One region of the Candidatus Symbiopectobacterium sp. NZEC127 genome, then DNA from elsewhere that is predicted to be linked to it. Evidence: predicted binding sites of a transcription regulator. Region 1 holds the regulator's gene; each other region holds the start of a gene.
The links. The regulator sigma-54, encoded in region 1, starts transcription at its own class of promoters, with help from an activator protein. The targets are predictions, from matches to a motif close to GTTGGCACANNTTTCGCTNT.
Positions count from the first base shown of each region.

Region 2: glnA (glutamate--ammonia ligase) is a predicted target of sigma-54. The motif match lies at 2,384-2,403, and genes of this name have one in related genera.
Region 3: glnK (P-II family nitrogen regulator) is a predicted target of sigma-54. The motif match lies at 3,214-3,233, and genes of this name have one in related genera.

Region 1 covers NZ_JAGFPG010000002.1:62,560-67,113, forward strand. The annotation lists gene npr (PTS phosphocarrier protein NPr) at 1-252, opposite strand, end outside; gene rapZ (RNase adapter RapZ) at 252-1,103, opposite strand; gene ptsN (PTS IIA-like nitrogen regulatory protein PtsN) at 1,217-1,690, opposite strand; gene hpf (ribosome hibernation promoting factor) at 1,781-2,068, opposite strand; gene rpoN (RNA polymerase factor sigma-54) at 2,092-3,525, opposite strand; gene lptB (LPS export ABC transporter ATP-binding protein) at 3,577-4,302, opposite strand; gene lptA (lipopolysaccharide ABC transporter substrate-binding protein LptA) at 4,306-4,554, opposite strand, start outside.
Region 2 covers NZ_JAGFPG010000006.1:19,016-23,569, forward strand. The annotation lists gene glnL (nitrogen regulation protein NR(II)) at 1-656, opposite strand, end outside; gene J5069_RS18950 (hypothetical protein) at 707-877, opposite strand; gene glnA (glutamate--ammonia ligase) at 895-2,304, opposite strand; gene typA (ribosome-dependent GTPase TypA) at 2,676-4,499, shown strand.
Region 3 covers NZ_JAGFPG010000004.1:221,314-225,867, reverse strand. The annotation lists gene J5069_RS16725 (YbaY family lipoprotein) at 1-272, opposite strand, end outside; gene tesB (acyl-CoA thioesterase II) at 531-1,397, shown strand; gene amtB (ammonium transporter AmtB) at 1,479-2,771, opposite strand; gene glnK (P-II family nitrogen regulator) at 2,805-3,143, opposite strand; gene J5069_RS16705 (SmdB family multidrug efflux ABC transporter permease/ATP-binding protein) at 3,445-4,554, opposite strand, start outside.

The sequences.
Region 1 (4,554 bases):
TTCGAACAACTCAACCACCGCCGCCAGTGCGGCGGTTTCATCGGTGCCGCTGGCTTCCACTTCAATGTGCTTACCCTGGGCTGAATCCAGCATGATCATGGCGATCACGCTGCTGGCTTCGGCCTCAACGCCGCTTTCATTACGCAGCATCACTTCGGCATCAAAGCTTTGCACCAGTTCAAACAGCTTCATCGCCGGGCGGGCGTGCATACCGAGCTTATTCTTGACGATGACGGTGTGTTTGACGGCCATTATTTGCGTTTTTCCAGCGTGCGGTGGCGGGACTGTACGTTTTTTCCGCGCGAGCGAAAATAGTCTGCCAGTTGCTCAGCCACATAGACGGAACGGTGCTTGCCGCCGGTACAGCCAATAGCCACCGTCAGGTAGCTGCGGTTGTTGGTTTCCAGCATGGGCAGCCACAGTTCCAGATAGCTGCGCGTCTGGTAAATAAAATTGTGTACTTCCGTATGGCGATCGAGGAACGCGGCAACCGGCTTGTCCAGCCCGGTCATCGGACGTAATTTCGGATCCCAGTGGGGGTTAGGCAGGAAGCGCACATCGAACACGTAATCCGCATCGATAGGAATGCCGTGCTTGTAACCAAAGGATTCGAACACCATGGTCAGTTCACGCTCGCGTTTGCCCAGCAGCCGGGTACGCAGCATTTCCGCCAGTTCATGCACTGACATTTCTGAGGTATCGATGATCAGATCGGCGCGAGAACGCAACGGTTCCAGCAAATCGTTCTCTTCATCGATGGCGCTTTCCAGCGAGAGATTTTTGCTGGAAAGGGGGTGCAAACGGCGTGTGTCGCTGTAACGGCGAATCAGAGTGTTGCGATCGGCATCCAGAAACAGCAGTTGCGGCGCAAAACTGGGCGGCAGCTGATCCATGGCGTGCTCGAAGATTTCCGGCGATTCTGGCATATTGCGCACGTCAATGCTGACCGCTGCCGAGATATCGCGTTGTGCCAGCGTGTTTGCCAGTTCCGGCAGCAACACCACGGGCAGGTTGTCCACGCAATAAAACCCCATATCTTCCAGGGCGCGCAGGGCCACAGATTTTCCTGAACCTGAGCGACCACTGACAATCATCAGCACCATCCGACGACTCCCCTCCGGCTATTGCCTTCTTTTGTTACACCCTGACCGAGTGATTCATCTGTGACGCACATCGTAGCGCGAATGTCTGAATGTCGCGCGTTTTCTACCGGGGATTAATCCCCTTCAATCATAATTTGGTACAGCTCTTCGTCACTCTGCGCGGCCCGTAAACGCCGACACACACTTTTGTCAGCCAGGCGTTTGGCGACAAGTGATAGCGTATGTAGATGGGTTTTACATTGTTCTGCGGGAACCAGCAAGGCAAAAAGCAAGTCTACCCCTTGATTATCAATAGCATCAAAGGATATCGGCTGTTCAAGTTGGATAAAGACCCCGGTGGCACCCAAGGCGTTATCATCATCGAGTTTTCCGTGTGGGATCGCGATACCGCCGCCAATACCGGTACTGCCCATTCTCTCACGCGTCAGCAATGCCTCGAAGATCAGCGGCGTCGGCAGGTTTAACTGCCTGGCTGCCAATTCGCTGATGATTTCCAACGCCCGTTTCTTGCTTTGGCAATGAACGGTGCTGCGGGTGCACTCTTGGCGTAATACCGCGCTGAGTTGCAAAATGGGATCGTTATTCATGGTGTTTTCACTTAACGGCCCGCTCATCTCTTCACGCCTCTGACGCTGTGCCAGAGGCGTATTCCCTGCGCCCTGAGGCGGAGATGACGATCAGTGCTGTTTGAGTTTGTCCTTGTGTTTATTTAACTGACGCGCCAGTTTGTCGATCAACAGATCGATGGCGGCATACATGTCTTCAGATTCGGATGTGGCATGCAGTTCACCGCCATTAACGAACAGAGTAGCATCGGCAATCTGCTCCACTTTCTCCACCTTGAGCACCACGTTGATCTGGTTGATGCGATCAAAGTATTGCTCCAGCTTGGCAAATTTTGTGTTAACGAACTCGCGTAATGCGGGTGTGATTTCGATGTGGTGTCCGGTGATATTCAGCTGCATAGCGTCTTCCTTCTCTGTAGAAATCAAACCAACTGCTTACGCTGGTTTGACGGCGGGATGGATAAAGACTCTCGGTACTTTGCCACGGTACGCCGCGCGACAATGATTCCCTGATCGGAAAGCAGCGTTGTCAGCTTGCTGTCGCTCAAGGGTTTGCCGGGGTTTTCCGCCGCGATCAATTTTTTCACCAGCGCCCGAATGGCAGTGGATGACGCCTCACCGCCGCTGTCGGTATTTACATGGCTGGAGAAGAAATATTTTAGTTCGAAAATGCCACGTGGGCTGTGAAGAAATTTCTGGGTTGTGACGCGTGAGATAGTGGATTCATGCATATCCACAGCCTGAGCGATATCCGCCAGCACCATGGGTTTCATAAACTCTTCCCCTTTCTCAAAGAAATCCTGCTGTTGTTCCACAATGCAGCGTGTGACCTTGAGCAGCGTATCGTTGCGGCTCTCCAGGCTTTTTATCAGCCAGCGCGCCTCTTGCAGGTGGCTGCGGATAAACTGGCTGTCACTGTCGTTACGCGCGCTGTGGCCCAGTGCGGCATACTGCTGGTTGACTTGCAGGCGCGGCACGCTGTCGGTATTGAGTTCCACCACCCAGCGATCTTGATGTTTACGCACCAGCACGTCGGGGATCACATACTCCGACTCGCCGGTATTGATCGATTGCCCCGGACGCGGATCGAGTGACTGAATCAACGCCAGCGCCTCTTTCAGCGCATCCTCTTTGATCCGGCTTGCGCGGATCAGTGCACGAAAATCATGGTTGGCCAGAAGGTCGAGGTATTCGTTGACGATAAGCTTGGCTTCCGCCAGCCACGGGGTTTCGGGGGCAAACTGAGACAGTTGGACTTGCAGGCAATCGCGCAAATCACGCGCTGCCACGCCGACCGGGTCAAAACGTTGCACGCGTTTTAACACCGCTTCCACTTCCTCAATCGTCAGGTCATCGTCGCCAATGCTTTCGAGGATGTCTTCCAGCGGAACGGTCAGATAGCCGGTGGTGTCCACCGCATCAACAATCGAGGTAGCGATGGCCGCATCGGTGTCGGAAAACGGCGTCAACTCCACCTGCCACATCAGGTAATCCTGCAACGTTTGCGTGGTTTCACCCTGATAGACCGGCAGTTCTTCATCGCGGTAATCGGTGCCGGTGCCCGAGGGCGTGCCTGCGGAGTAGATTTCATCCCAGGTGGCGTCCAGCGGCAGCTCTTCCGGCATGTCTTTCTGCTCAAGGGCTTCGCATGTGTCTAGTGATTCACTGTCGCTCGTTTCCTGAGCATCGATTTCATCGTGGCTGTCGGTTTGTTCAAGCAACGGGTTGCTTTCCAGCGCTTGTTGGATTTCCTGCTGGAGTTCAAGCGTAGACAACTGAAGCAGACGAATCGCCTGCTGAAGTTGTGGCGTCATGGCCAGTTGTTGACTTAGCCTGAGTTGCAAACCTTGCTTCATAACTCGTGTCACTTTCCCTTAAATGGAACGCCCATTGCAAACGTTACAGTATCAAAGTCGGAAGCCTTCGCCCAGATAGACGCGTTTCACCTGCTCATCCGCCAGGATTTCGCTGGGTGAGCCGTGGGAAATCAGCTGTCCCTGACTGACGATATAGGCGCGTTCGCACACGTCCAACGTTTCACGCACGTTGTGATCGGTAATCAGTACGCCCAGGCCGCTGTCTCGCAGATGCTCAATGATTTTTTTTATGTCGAGCACCGAAATTGGATCGACACCGGCAAACGGTTCATCCAGCAAAATGAATTTGGGATTGGCCGCCAGTGCGCGGGCGATCTCTACGCGACGACGTTCGCCGCCGGACAGTGATTGTCCCAGACTATCGCGTAAATGAATAATATGGAATTCTTCCATTAACTCATTGGCGCGATCGTCCTGCTGCTCCGGCGTCAGGTCTTTGCGAATCTGCAAGACGGCCATCAGGTTGTCATAGACGCTCAAACGGCGAAAAATCGAGGCTTCCTGCGGCAGATAGCCGATACCGCGGCGTGCGCGTTCATGCAACGGCAGCAAGCTTATCTCTTCATCATCAATCACGATCCGCCCGGAATCGCGCTGGACAATGCCGACAACCATATAGAATGTCGTGGTTTTTCCCGCACCATTCGGCCCGAGCAACCCGACGATTTCACCGGAGTTGACCGTTAAACTTACGTTTTCGACCACGCGACGGCCCTTGTAGGCCTTCGCCAGGTTTTCTGCGATTAATGTTGCCATAGGTTATTCAGTTGCCTGTGGTTGCTGCTTGGCTTTTTGAGACGAGGGTGCGGCGGCCTTGCCGTTCTTTTCCTGTAACTGCGAGGGCACCAGCACGGTGGTGACGCGCCCGCCTTTATCGCCCACCGCTTCCATCTGCTGCTGTTTCACCAGATAGGTGATGCGATCGCCTTTCACGTTGCTATCCAGTTGTTCCAGATACGCATTACCCGTCAGTGTGATCTTGTCCTGCGCCAGTTCATAGCGCACTTT
Region 2 (4,554 bases), on a different contig from region 1:
GTCACGTTGTCGGGTTTTTCCAACGAGACCAACTTGCAGACGCGCTCAACCACCTGATGAATGCTTTGTGTGACGTGTAAACCCGGCTGCTGCGGCCCTAATAACCGGTCCACCAGATTGCGCAGGCGATCGGCCTGCTCAATGATCACTTTGGTGTATTCTGTCAGCGCCGGGTCGGGCAGCGCTTTGGCCAACAGTTGTGCTGCGCCGCGCAATCCGCCGAGCGGATTCTTGATTTCATGCGCCAGGCCGCGCACCAAATCACGTGCTGCCTGCTGCTGAGAGTGTTGTAATTGTTCCTGGCTGAGGCGGCGCTGGTTGTCCATCGGCGCCATCTCCAACAGGATAAAACTGTGTTGAATGCGTTGTGCGGTGAGCGACATGATGTGTGCTCTGCCATCGACAACGATAGTCACTTCGTTATCCGTAAATCCTTGACCCGCGTTGAGGCTTTCGCGCATCAGCTCAATATTTAGCGAAAAATAGCTGAGCAGATCCGGCAACGGTGTTCCCGCCAATTTACGTGAACTTTGCGCCAGCAACTGCTGGGCAGCCGGATTGGAATAGTGGATTGCCAGATCGTTATCCAGCAATAAAATACTATTGATCAAAGAATTGAGGATCTGCCCAGCATCGGGCAGCGTGCCTGTTGCCATAACGCAGACTCCTGCACCCTCGCGGTGCATTGTAGTGTAGATGATGGATGTTACGTCGCAACGGCCAATATTGATGATAAAGAAATAAGGCCGATGGTGAAAAAAGCCCATCCGAAGATGGGCTGAAAAGTTTCCACGGCAACAAAAACAAACTTCTTATAATTCTGTTGATGCTCGGTCATGGCAGGGTTCAGCACGCCCACCACGCCGAGGTAAATCATAGGTACGCAGTCGTTGATTAAACGCTGTAGTACAGTTCGAACTCAACCGGGTGCGGCGTCATGCGAACGCGATCGTTCTCTTCACGGCGCAGACCGATGTAAGCATCGATAGCGTCGTCAGTGAACACGCCGCCTGCCGTCAGGAATGCACGGTCAGCGTCCAGCGCGTTCAGTGCTTCTTCCAGAGAGCCTGCAACCTGTGGGATTTCATTCGCTTCTTCCGGCGGCAGATCGTACAGGTTTTTGTCCATGGCATCGCCAGGGTGGATCTTGTTCTTGATACCATCCAGACCGGCCATCAGCAGTGCGGCAAAGCACAGGTACGGGTTAGCCGCCGGGTCCGGGAAGCGCACTTCGATACGTGCTGCTTTCGGGCTGGAAACGAACGGGATACGGATAGAAGCAGAACGGTTACGTGCGGAGTACGCCAGCATTACCGGAGCTTCATAACCCGGGACCAGACGCTTATAAGAGTTGGTGGTCGGGTTAGACAGGGCGTTGATCGCTTTAGCATGTTTGATGACACCGCCGATGTAGAACAGTGCTTCTTCAGACAGGCCAGCGTATTTGTCGCCGGAGAATTTGTTGGTGCCGCCTTTGGACAGGGACATGTGGCAGTGCATGCCAGAGCCGTTGTCACCGAACATCGGTTTCGGCATAAAGGTGGCGGTTTTGCCGTAAGCGTGCGCTACGTTGTGAACAACGTATTTGTAGATCTGAATTTCGTCCGCTTTTTTGGTCATGGTGTTGAAGCGGGTTGCCACTTCGTTCTGACCAGCAGTCGCCACTTCGTGGTGGTGAGCTTCAACGACCAGGCCCATTTGCTCCATTACCTGACACATCTGGGAGCGGATATCCTGAGCGGAGTCAACCGGCGGAACCGGGAAGTAGCCGCCTTTCACTGCCGGACGGTGGCCTTTGTTGCCGCCTTCGTATTTGGTGCCGGAGTTCCATGCGCCTTCGATATCATCGATAGCAACGTGAGAGCCGGAGATGCTGCTGCCGAAACGGATGTCGTCAAACAGGAAGAATTCAGGTTCTGGCCCAAACAGAACGGTATCCGCGATACCGGTGGAACGCAGGTACTCTTCAGCGCGTTTTGCGATGGAGCGCGGGTCGCGATCGTAACCTTGCATGGTGTTCGGTTCCAGAATGTCACAACGAATGATCAGCGTCGTGTCTTCATAGAACGGGTCCAGTACTGCGGTGCTCGCGTCAGGCATCAGTACCATGTCGGATTCGTTGATACCTTTCCAGCCACCAATAGAGGAGCCGTCGAACATTTTGCCTTCTTCGAAGAAGTCAGCGCTAACCTGGTGAGCTGGAATGGTGACGTGCTGCTCTTTACCCTTGGTGTCGGTAAAGCGTAAGTCGACGAATTTAACGTCGTGTTCGTTCAGCATCGTCAAAACATGTTCTGCGGACATACTTGGATCTCCCGATTTGTCATTTATCGTCGTGGAACGAATATCGTTATGGAATGATGTTTGTTACCGTAATAGGGTTTAAGCTAAAATCATGCCAACTCTACACATGTGGTTGGGAGGCGTTGTTTTCAGGCTTTCGTTGAAGGCAGTGCCTGCACCATTAGCGTTCGTTGCACTATTATGGTTCATAATCACCAAAATAGTGCACTGTTTGTGTGCGTTTGTTTACTTTCTCTGCGCCGTTGCACCGTGAAAGGGATCACAAAGCAAGCACCCCTGGGTTGTTTATCGCTTAGGAGTGTGATCTTGTTTGGTCCCTCGCTTAATCCGTGTACAATAGCGCGCTATTTCTAAATGCCTGAGGCAAAGCTGTGATCGAGAATTTGCGTAACATTGCTATTATTGCGCACGTTGACCATGGGAAAACAACCCTGGTTGACAAGCTGCTACAACAATCTGGAACATTGGGTGAACGAAATGACGCCACCGAGCGCGTTATGGATTCCAACGATCTGGAAAAAGAACGCGGTATCACCATTCTGGCGAAGAACACTGCCATTAACTGGAGAGATTACCGTATCAATATCGTTGACACCCCAGGACACGCCGATTTCGGTGGTGAAGTGGAGCGTGTAATGTCCATGGTCGATTCAGTGCTGCTGCTGGTAGACGCAATGGACGGCCCGATGCCCCAGACCCGTTTCGTTACCCAAAAAGCTTTTGCCTATGGCCTGAAACCGATTGTGGTCATCAACAAAGTTGACCGTCCGGGCGCGCGCCCTGACTGGGTCGTCGATCAGGTGTTCGATCTGTTCGTCAACTTGGGTGCAACTGATGAACAACTGGACTTCCCTATCGTTTACGCGTCTGCGTTGATGGGTACCTCCGGTTTGGATCACGAAGACATGGCGGAAGACATGACGCCGCTGTTCGAAGCGATCGTCAAACACGTTGAAGCGCCGAGCGTCGATCTGGACGGTCCGCTGCAAATGCAAATCTCCCAGCTGGACTACAACAGCTATGTGGGTGTTATCGGTATCGGCCGTATCAAACGCGGTCGTATCAAACCGAACCAGCAAGTGACGATTATCGATGCGGAAGGTAAACGCCGTAACGGTAAAGTGGGTCAGGTGTTGGGCCATTTGGGTTTGCAACGTATCGAATCTGAAGTGGCGGAAGCGGGCGATATCATCGCTATCACTGGTCTGGGTGAACTGAACATCTCTGACACCATCTGTGATACCGCTAGCGTCGAAGCTCTGCCGCCGTTGTCCGTGGATGAGCCGACCGTAACCATGTCTTTCGGTGTTAACACCTCTCCGTTCTGCGGAAAAGAAGGCAAGTTCGTGACCTCTCGTCAGATTCTGGATCGTCTGAAGAAAGAGCTGGTACACAACGTTGCGCTGCGTGTAGAAGAAACCGAAGACCCGGATACCTTCCGTGTGTCTGGCCGTGGCGAACTGCACCTGTCTGTGCTGATCGAAAACATGCGTCGTGAAGGTTTTGAACTGGCTGTGTCTCGTCCGAAAGTTATCTTCCGTGACATCGACGGTCGTCGTCAGGAACCGTTCGAAACGGTGACGCTGGATATCGAAGATCAGCATCAGGGTTCCGTGATGGAAGCGCTGGGTCTGCGTAAAGGTGAACTTCGCGATATGAACCCGGACGGTAAAGGCCGTGTGCGTCTGGATTATATTATCCCGAGCCGTGGCTTGATTGGCTTCCGTACGGATTTCTTGACCATGACGTCCGGTACCGGTCTGCTGTACTCCACCTTTAGCCACTACGATGATGTGCGTCCGGGCGATATCGGCCAGCGTCAGAACGGCGTGCTGATCTCTAACGGTCAGGGTAAAGCGGTAGCCTATGCGCTGTTCAGCTTGCAGGAACGCGGTAAGTTGTTCCTGGGTCACGGTGCAGAAGTGTATGAAGGCCAGGTTATCGGTATTCACACTCGCTCCAATGACCTGACGGTCAACTGCCTGACCGGTAAGAAACTGACCAACATGCGTGCTTCCGGTACTGATGAAGCCACCGTGCTGGTGCCAGCGGTGAAAATGTCGCTGGAGCAAGCGTTGGAATTTATCGATGACGATGAATTGGTTGAAGTGACTCCGCAGTCTATCCGTCTGCGTAAACGTCACCTGACCGAAAACGATCGCCGTCGCGCCAACCGCGGGCCGAAAGAGGGCTAATTCGCCGCTCTTTACCAAACCGTTCCAGGGCGCTTACAGGCGCCCTGCCTTTTTT
Region 3 (4,554 bases), on a different contig from region 1:
AACGGTGCCTGTTTGCCGTCCGTCCACGCCACTTTTTGCGCCAGCACGCGCGACGGCGTATCCGGCACGGTGGCATCAGAAACGGTAACCGTTAAGGCTGCATTGGGCGGCAGCGCGATGCGCTGATGCAGATTAATGGTGCCGCTGACCGCCGGCATGGCGAGCTGGGTTTGTGAAGCGGTCGGAGAATCGGTGACCGTTGTCGCGGCTAACGCCGCGCCAGTCAGCACGACAGATAACGTGATACTACCTAAGATATGCCATAATTTCATTGGCGAGTCTCCTTTCGTTATTGTCTGTAACGACGTCAGGGATTTGCAGCAACGCACAATGTAACGGTTTTGCGCTGCATGCTTACACCGACGCGATAATGAAAGTATGACCTACATTAGCCATTTGGCAGTGTTCAACATTCTGAATTTATCATTTTTCGAAAATACCTATGCTGAACCCTACTGACCGCCGTTATCGGTTTGATGACTTACCGTTACGCATTACCAACATCCTATTTCCACCAAGGGAGAGTATCCATGAGCCATGCACTACAGCATCTTCTCGAATTGCTGAAGTTGGAAAAGATTGAGGAAGGACTCTTCCGGGGACAAAGCGAAGATTTAGGGTTACGCCAGGTGTTCGGCGGACAGGTGGTCGGCCAGGCGCTGTATGCGGCCAAACAGACCGTCGAGGCGGGCCGAGGGCTGCACTCCTTCCACAGCTACTTTTTATTGCCGGGAGACAGCCGAAAACCGATTGTCTACGATGTGCAGAACCTGCGTGATGGCAACAGTTTTAGCGCACGGCGCGTCAGCGCCATCCAAAACGGCAAGCCCATCTTTTTTATGACCGCCTCTTTTCAGCGTCAGGAGAGCGGCTTTGAACATCAAAACACCATGCCTGAAGTCCCTGCGCCAGAATCCTTGCCGTCGGAACAAGAGATTGCACAGAGCATGGTACATCTACTGCCTGAGCAGTTTCGTGACAAATTTCTGCAACAGCGCGCCATCGAAATGCGTCCGGTAAAATTTCATAACCCACTCAAAGGTCAGGTGGATGAACCCGTTCGCCACGTATGGTGCAGGGCCAATGGCACCATGCCCGATGACGAGCGCATTCATAAATACCTGCTGGGCTACACATCAGACTGCAATTTCCTGCTCACCGCCTTGCAACCGCACGGCGTCGGATTTCTTGAGCCGGGTATGCAAGTTGCGACCATCGACCATTCCATGTGGTTCCACCGCCCTTTCCGCCTTGATGACTGGCTGCTCTACACCGTAGAAAGCACGTCGGCCTCCGGTGCCCGTGGCTTTGTGCGTGGGCAATTCTACACCAGGGAGGGGATTCTGGTGGCCTCAACGGTGCAGGAGGGGGTCATGCGGCGGCATGATGCGCCTTAAAAAGAGGGGCGTTGCGCACTATCCTCAATCCTGAACAAAAAAAACGCGGGCCTAGGCCCGCGTTTTTCATATCCTGTGAAATTACTGGTTGTAAGCGTTTTCGCCGTGGCTGTTAACATCCAGGCCTTCACGCTCTTGTTCTTCCGGTATACGCAGGCCAACGGCCAGGTCTGCCACTTTGAACGCGATGAAGGCAGCAACGCCGGACCAGATGAACGCAACGATCACGCTGAACAGCTGCACCCAAACCTGGTGCGCCATGGTAACGCCTTCTGCGTAGCCGGTGCCGCCCAGAGACGCGGAGGTGAATACCCCGGTCAGGATACAACCGACGATGCCGCACACGCCGTGCACACCGAACACGTCACACGGGTCATCCACGCGCAGCCATTTTTTCAGTACCGTCACGCCCCACAGGCCAGCGAAACCACCGACCAGACCAATAATCAGCGCACCACCGACGCCCACGGTTCCCGCGGCGGGTGTGATAGCAACCAGACCCGCGATACAGCCGGAACAGGCACCCAGCAGAGAAGGCTTACCACGTGCCATCCACTCACCGATAACCCATGCCAGAATCGCACCCGCAGTCGCAACGACGGTGTTCAGGAAAGCCAGACCGGCAATTTCGTTCGCGGCAGCAGCAGAGCCTGCGTTAAAGCCGAACCAACCGATATAGAGGATCGCCGTACCGGTAAACACCATCGGCAGGTTGTGCGGCTTGAAGGCTTCTTTACCGAAACCAGCACGTTTGCCCAGCAGATAAGCACCGGTCAACCCCGCAACCGCGGCATTGATGTGCACCACAGTACCGCCTGCAAAGTCCAGCGCGCCATCGGCCGCCAGGAAACCGCCGCCCCATACCATGTGCGTCAACGGCAGGTAGGAGAACGTCAGCCAGATAGCCGCGAAAATCAGCACCGCAGAGAAACGGATACGTTCAGCAATCGCACCGACCACCAGCGCGACAGTGATACAGGCAAAGGAAGCCTGGAACGCGACGTGAATCAGTTGATAAATAGTGCCAGATTGCGATTTCAGCTCGATGCCTTTGAGCATGAACATATCCAGGCCGCCAAAGAAGGCATTACCGGTCGCAAAGGCCATGCTGTACCCGTAGATAACCCACAGCACGCACACCATGGCAAACGTTACGGTCACCTGCGTCAGCATGGAGAGCACGTTCTTGGAGCGAATCAGGCCGCCGTAAAACAGCGCAATGCCGGGCAGCGTCATGAACAGGACCAACGCGGTACAAATCATCATAAAAGCGTTATCCGCTTTATCGATTGCCGGTGTATCAGCGGCCATTGCCAGCGACGGAAGTAACGCTGCGGCGGCAAGGCCTAATAATGAAGAGACACGTATTTTCATTTTCATCCATCCCAATTTTTCGTCAGCCAGGCATTACAGTGCGGCGTCGTCAGTTTCGCCCGTACGAATACGGATAACGCGTTGCAGTTCAGCAACAAAAATCTTACCGTCGCCAATTTTACCGGTGTAAGCCGCCTTACTAATCACATCAACGACTTCATCAACCTGATCGTCAGCGATGGCAATATCAATTTTCACTTTCGGCAAAAAGTTGACGCTATATTCAGCGCCGCGATACAGCTCGGCATGGCCTTTCTGGCGTCCAAATCCCTTCACCTCAGTGACGGTGAGCCCCTGGATGCCGACAGAAGATAAGGCTTCACGCACATCTTCCAGCTTGAATGGTTTTATCACCACAGTAACCAGTTTCATTATCTTCCCCTTACCAATTGAGTTCAGACTTACGCCCGCCACCATTTCGAATAACCTTCACGACAGGGATAAAGCAAAGGCTGTGCCACAAATGAAAGGAACCGATAATTGCGCGGGGAAATAACGTGGAACACGGCTGGCGAAGTAAAAGGAAAGGATAAAGATGTGATGTTGCGCACAGGTCACGCACCCATTTGGTGCATGACGCGTAATTGCGGTGCATGACATGGAAAAATGAAAATCATCTGCCTGTTGATGGTGCGCGGATAAAAAACGACAGCGACAGGCAGTGTGTCTTTTGTCAGACGACGGAAACCGGTTCATCCTCGCTGGCAGCCAACTCCTGCCCCGCCAGTTGCAGTTGATACATCTGGTAGTAACGCCCGCGACGTTGCAGTAATTGCTCGTGTGCGCCCTGCTCTACCGTTTCACCATGATGTAGCACCAGTATGTTGTCAGCCTCGACCACGGTGGAAAGACGATGCGCAATCACCACCAGCGTGGTGTGGTGACGGATAAGACGCAATGCGCGCTGAACCGCTTGCTCGGTGCCGGAATCAATGTTGGCCGTCGCTTCGTCGAGAATCAGTATTTTGGGCGGTTTCACCAGCACGCGGGCCAGAGAAAGGAGCTGCTTCTGCCCGACAGAAAGCGTATTACCTTGCTCGCCGATGGTGGTGTGTATGCCCTCGGGCAGTGCCGTTGCCAGCGCAGTGAGCTGCACAATCTCCAGCACGCGCCACACATCCGCTTCAGGAATATCACGCCCCAGCGTAACGTTGGTATAGAGTGAATCCGCCAGAACCATGGGGTCTTGTTGCACCATTGCGACATTTTGTCGTAATACCTGATGGGATAACGACGTCAGCGGACGGCCATCGAGACGAATTTCCCCTTCATCCGGCTGATAATACCCCATCAGCAAACTCGCTAACGTGCTCTTGCCGCTGCCGGTGTGCCCCACCAACGCCACAAAGCCGCGCGCTGGCACCTGCATGCTGATATGGTTCAGGACACGCTGATTATCCCGGTAGGCAAAAGAAACGTTGTCCATCTCGATGCTGCCCGCCGCTAATGGGCGTGTATCTTCGCCGTAGGACTGCTGTACCGCATCCATCAGTTCAAAGATACGCTCACCGGCCACCACCGCCTGCTGTAACATGGACTGCTGGGTGGTCAGCGCAATCAGCGGCTCGTTAAGACGCCCCAGATAGCTGATAAAGGCATAGAGCACGCCAACGCCTACCGTGCCCACCGAGCTGAAACCAAACTGAATCAACAGCCCGCACAGCACCATGGCGGAAAACAGGCTCAATAGCGGGCGCAACAGCACGCCATCCAGACGCAGCGTCTGCATCCGCGCCTGGAAATGCGCACGGCTTGAGGCCCCCAGTTTGTCACCAAAGCGCGA